2 linked regions of the Siphonobacter curvatus genome follow. The protein of the gene in region 1 interacts with the protein of each later gene in a pairwise test. Links are inferred from orthologs where the notes say so. Each region holds a gene or a part of one and is shown in the gene's direction. Other genes may lie near its edges.

Region 1 (3,131 bases):
TCACTGGGCGGTCCAGACGGTGTACCGTACCCAGAAATACGGCTCCGGGTTTATTGTATTTTACGCTGATGTAGTCTTTAACGTAATCGGAAAGAGTCTTGTCACCCGTTTGATCCCCCTGCACCAACACGCCGGCGGCTTTGTTGACGATAATCAGGTGGTTGTCTTCGTAGACGACATTAAATGGTTTTGCCATGGAGTGTACTTGGGAAAAGAACAAAGTTACACATTCTCAGGTAGAAATGATACGATATGCGACGAATGGCCGAAGCGGTTTTCGCGGAGCGGGAATTAAAATTCGGCAATCCGCATGCCTCCACCGGCATTCGTCTTAACTTGGTAGTATGAATCAACTCGATTTTCAGGAAGAAGTCACCCAGTTCGCCGACGTCATTCTGCCGATTCCCGTCCCCCGCTTATTTACGTACCGCGTTCCCCGCGAATTTGCCGGACAAATTCAGATTGGTGCCCGCGTCATTGTTCAGTTTGGTAAAACGAAAATTGTTACCGCCCTGGTTGCCCGGGTGCACACGCAGCCGCCCAAACAATATCAGGCCAAATATATTCTGGAAGTACTCGACGAAACGCCGCTGGTCACCCGCTGGCAACTAGAATTGTTCAGCTGGATTTCAGAGTACTACATGTGCCACATTGGCGAAGTGATGAACGTAGCTTTGCCTTCGGGATTGAAAATTTCCAGCCAGTCGAAAGTACAGTACAACCCGGATTTCGAACACCCCGATTTGCTGACGGCCCGGGAGAAGGAAATTGTGGAGGAAATCAAGGCCAAGCAATCGCTGACCTACGACGAACTCGCTCGCTTTGCCGATGTTAAAAACGTGTATCACCTCATCAAGTCACTGATTGGTAAACGGGCCATTATTGTCTTTGAAGAAGTACGCGAAAAATATTCGCCCAAGGTCGTTCGTAAAATTCGGCTGACGTCGTTCTACGCCGATCCAGAAAACCTGAAGGCTCTCATTGGGCAACTCGAAAAGTCACCCAAGCAACTGGATATTCTCCTGGAATACCTCCGCTACGTACCGGCCTTACGCGATCCGGAAAAGAATACGGAAGGTACCCCCAAATCCACGTTTTCCCGGAATGACGAGCTTTCGGATTCTTCCCTGGAAACCTTACTCAAGAAGGGCATTTTTGAAAGTTTTGATGTGGTCGTCAGTCGCTTTGCGGAGGATACCGGTACCATCGCTACGATGCCTACGCTGTCCGAGCCGCAGCAACGAGCCGTACAGGAAGTAACGCAGGCTTTTCAGGAAAAAGATACGGTATTGCTGCACGGCGTTACGGGAGCGGGAAAAACGGAAGTATACATTCACCTGATTGAACAGGCTCTGGAGAGTGGTTCTCAGGTGCTATATCTGTTGCCCGAAATTGCGTTGACCACGCAGATTGTCATTCGACTGAAGAAAATTTTTGGGGAACGGGTGGGCATTTACCACTCCAAATTTTCGGATAATGAACGCGTGGAAGTTTGGAAAGGTGTACTGTCCGGGCGTTTTCAGTTTGTCATTGGTGTTCGTTCGGCCATTTTCCTTCCCTTCGACAGTCTGGGTCTGATCATTGTGGACGAAGAACACGAAGCCAGCTACAAACAGTACGATCCCGCTCCCCGCTACCACGCCCGCGATTCGGCCCTGGTTATTGCCCGGATGCAGGGAGCTAAAGTACTACTGGGCTCGGCCACGCCTTCCATCGAAAGCTTTTACCACGCGCAGCAGGGTCGGTATGGACTGGTACAATTGAAGGAACGGTTTGGGAATGCGGCTCTGCCCGCGATTGAACTCATTGACATCAGACAGGCCCGAAAAAACCGGGAAATGAAAGGTGATTTTTCGGGTGAACTACTACGTCAACTGGAACAAAACCTGGAGAAAAAAGAGCAGACCATTCTGTTTCAGAACCGACGCGGCTATTCGCCTTACCTGACCTGCGACGATTGTAGCTGGATTTCTAAATGCGATAACTGCGATGTAAGCCTGACCTACCACCAACGCGACGGCGAACTTCGCTGCCATTACTGCGGCCATAAAGAACACTTGCCCCGTACCTGCCCGGCTTGCGGCAGTACGAAAATCCGTACGCAGGGCTTTGGTACCGAAAAGCTGGAAGAAGATTTACAGTTGCATTTTCCTGCCGCCCGCATTCAACGCATGGATTTAGATACGACGCGTTCGAAAACGGCTTTTCAGCAAATGATCACCGATTTTGAACAGGGTGAAACGGATATGCTGGTGGGTACGCAAATGGTTTCGAAAGGTCTGGATTTCGATAAGGTTAGTCTGGTCGCCATTTTCGATGCGGACCGAATGATCAATTTTCCCGATTTTCGCTCTACCGAACGGTCCTTTCAGTTGCTTACCCAAGTATCCGGACGAGCGGGACGACGTAAAGAACGAGCCGGGCGCGTACTGATCCAAACCAACAATACCCAGCATCCCATTCTGGCCAAGATCATTCATAATGATTACGAAGGTTTCTACGCCGAAGAAATCGAGGAACGGCAGGCTTACGGCTATCCACCCTTTACCCGCATTATTCGGCTGACCACTCGTCATCTGGAACAGCAAACGGCTCAGGCCGCAGCTCAGAAACTGGCAACCTTGTTACTGCAAAAAGTAGGTACTGACCGGGTGAAAGGTCCGGAATCACCCTTGGTTGAGCGTATTCGGAATCAGTTTCTGTTTGACGTACTGTTAAAGTTCGAGCGAAATCTGAATTTGAAAGCCATTAAGGAATTTGTAAAAGAAACGATTGAGGAGGTCGTAACGACGAAGGAGTTTAAAGGGATTAGTATTGTCATTGATGTAGACCCCGTGTAACGCATATTACTGACAATCAGGATTATACTAAATCTTTCATTGACCGCTCTACCTATGTCAGCCTCACCTTTAGCACGGGTTCGTATCGAAAGCATTGATGTGGTCCGGGGCCTGATCATGATTCTCATGGCCCTGGATCATACGCGGGAATATTTGCACGTTAATGCTTTTTTTTCCAATCCACTGGATTTAAATCAGCCTTCTTACATTCTCTACTTTACCCGCTGGGTCACGCATTTCTGTGCTCCTAATTTCATCCTGCTAGCTGGGCTATCCGCCTACCTTTCCGGA
Region 2 (2,881 bases), on another replicon or contig:
ATTTACCCTGGCGGCATACCACCAATCCCTATCACATCTGGCTTTCGGAAATCATCCTCCAGCAAACGCGGGTCGTGCAGGGAATGCCTTATTACTACCGCTTCATCGAAACGTTTCCAACCATTACGGACCTGGCCCATGCCGACGAACGGGAAGTACTACGCCTTTGGCAAGGACTCGGTTATTACTCAAGAGCCCGAAATCTGCATCGCACGGCTAAAATCGTTGTGGAAGACTACGGCGGCATTTTTCCTACTACGTACCAGGAGCTACTCAAACTCAAAGGAATCGGACCCTATACAGCCGCCGCCATTGCCTCCTTCGCCTTCTGCGAAAAAGTGGCGGTACTGGATGGAAACGTGTACCGGGTGCTCTCGCGTATATTCGGGATCGAAACGGATATTACCAGTCACGCCGCCAAAGCCCAATTTACCCAACGGGCGAATTCCCTGATTTCGGCTGAGCATCCGGACTTATTTAATCACGCCATTATGGATTTCGGTGCGACCCAGTGCGTACCCGTTTCGCCGCAGTGTATGTTTTGTACGTTTAATCAGGTTTGCGAAGCGAATCTGACGGGACGACAGAGTCAACTTCCCGTCAAAGCGAAGAAGGCGAAAGTACGCGACCGTTTCTTTCACTACATAGTATTGGAAGACGAACAGGGCCGACTAGCCATGCGTGAACGGACTGGAAAAGACGTCTGGACGAATATGTTTGATTTCCTGCTGATCGAAGACGAACAACTGCTGGATTGGGAAACGCTTAGTCAACACGCGAGTCTGCAACCCTTACTACCGGAGTTAGTACTGCTGGAGGAGTCGCCCGTGTATACGCACGTACTCTCGCACCAACGTATCGAGACGCGTTTTTGGCATTTGAAAGTAACCCGACCGCTAGCCTTACCTGAACCTTTGCATTGGTATACCCCAGAGGCAATTGATCAGTTGCCTAAATCGGTATTAGTACTTAAATTTATTGATCAGTGGGTGAGTAAAATAACTGATTGATCAGGAGGATAGTACCCGAAAATTTCGCTTTGATTTACCCGGGAAATTTCGTAATTTCACATTCAATCCTACTGACTATTTTAACATGGCACGGACGTTCAATAAAGTAATTTTAATCGGTAATCTCGGGCGTGATCCCGAAACACGGACACTTCCCAGCGGAGCTAAAGTAACGGAATTTAGTGTGGCTACTACTGAATCGTACACGACCCGTACGGGCGAAAAAGTAGAACAGACGACCTGGTTCCGGGCAGAAGCCTGGGAACGCCTGAGCGACATCGCTTCTCAGTATTTGAAAAAAGGAGATCAGGTGTATTTAGAGGGCCGTTTACGGATGGAAGAGTTCACTGACAAAGAAGGCAACACCCGTTCAGCGTTACGTTTACGGGTGATGGAACTTAACCTGATGGGTAGCGGTGGCCGTAATGAAGAAGGTGGTTTCACGCCAACCACGGCTTCGACGAGTAGTACGCCAGCTCCGACGGCAGCAGCGACGCCCGCAGCTCCCCGGCCGACTACGCCGGTGACTCCTGCTTTCAACAGTGGCAGCGACGAAGACGATTTACCCTTCTAGGCATTAAATCTGCTTGCCATAATTAGTACATATCCGTTAATCCTGATTGTTTTGCAAATCGGTCGGGGTTAACGGATTCAATTTTTTGTTACCTTGGCTTACGTTTCACCAAACGCTTCCTGACTTGGAGCCACATTTGCTCACTGAATCCGCTCTAACCCTGGGCGATATTTTAGACCCATTCCCTATTTGGGCACCTCTCGCCAACGCGGTAGGTGCCGGATTCTACATCAGCAACGGCCTTATGCTGTTGTTATTACTAGCCGCCTCGGCTTTAGCTGCCGGTTCAGAAGTAGGCTTTTTTTCCCTTTCACTCGACGCTCGTAACGAAATTCGGGATAGCGACAACGCCGCCGAACGCCGGATTGCCAAATTGCTCGATCATCCGCAGTTGTTACTGGCGACGCTGCTCATCTTCAAGAATTTACTCGACATTACGCTGGTTACCTTGACCTCCATTGCTACCAAGGAAGCCCTGGGTGAAGGGGTGGCGGCCTGGGTCGGTGTAGTGATTCAAACCGTTGGGGTAACCTTTCTGATTGTATTTTTCGGTGAATTAATACCCAAAGTTTGGGCCAATCAGAATCCGATTCGCTTTCTGAAGATTACAGCTCCGGTGATTGAAGCGGCTCAGTTTCTCTTTCGACCGATCTCGGTACCGTTGATGGGTATTTCCAATATCATCGAAAAACGGGTTCAACGGAAAGGCTATACTATTACTGCCGAAGAACTCAGCCACGCCCTGGAAATTACAACGGGAAAGGATACGTCTTTGGAGCAAAAGGAAATCCTGCGGGGAATTGTTAACTTCAGTAGCATCTCGGCCCGACAGATCATGCGATCCCGGATGGATATTACTGCCTTCGATATTGAGCTGGATTTCCACGAATTGATGGATAAAATCAATAAGTCGGGTTACTCGCGTGTACCGGTCTATCGAACGTCGATCGACAAGATTGAAGGTATTCTGTACATCAAGGATTTGTTACCGCACATTGATAAAGACGAACATTACGAATGGCAGGCTAATGTAAGACCCGTCTACTTTATTCCCGAAAGCAAAAAGATTGACGATTTGCTCCATGATTTTCAGGAAAAACGCGTCCATATGGCCATTGTCGTCAATGAATACGGCGAAACCGAAGGACTGATTACGCTCGAAGATATCATTGAAGAAATTGTAGGGGATATTCGTGATGAGTACGATGAAGAAGAAATTCAGTACACGAAGATTGATGAAAACACCTACGTGTTTGAGGGAAAAACGTCTCTCAACGATGTAACCAAGGTGATGAAC

Evidence for each region.
Region 2: the proteins of priA (region 1) and C5O19_RS17580 interact in binary tests that used the Escherichia coli proteins (3 or more experiments, as listed by UniProt). The link is inferred for Siphonobacter curvatus from one-to-one orthologs.

What each region holds. Positions count from the first base shown.
Region 1 is NZ_PTRA01000007.1:27,966-31,096, forward strand. The notes cover bases 4-3,092. They hold priA (replication restart helicase PriA), read left to right. Parts: upstream 4-344; coding sequence 345-2,840; downstream 2,841-3,092. Other genes in these bases: C5O19_RS22935 (RluA family pseudouridine synthase), read right to left, coding at 4-196; C5O19_RS22945 (DUF1624 domain-containing protein), read left to right, coding at 2,895-3,092. Also shown: more of C5O19_RS22935, read right to left, coding at 1-3; more of C5O19_RS22945, read left to right, coding at 3,093-3,131.
Region 2 is NZ_PTRA01000003.1:128,707-131,587, forward strand. What follows is about bases 1-2,839. They hold C5O19_RS17580 (single-stranded DNA-binding protein), read left to right. Parts: upstream 1-1,095; coding sequence 1,096-1,584; downstream 1,585-2,839. Other genes in these bases: mutY (A/G-specific adenine glycosylase), read left to right, coding at 1-1,010; gldE (gliding motility-associated protein GldE), read left to right, coding at 1,709-2,839. Outside these bases: more of gldE, read left to right, coding at 2,840-2,881. UniProt on the Escherichia coli protein: Plays an important role in DNA replication, recombination and repair. Binds to ssDNA and to an array of partner proteins to recruit them to their sites of action during DNA metabolism. Acts as a sliding platform that migrates on DNA via reptation.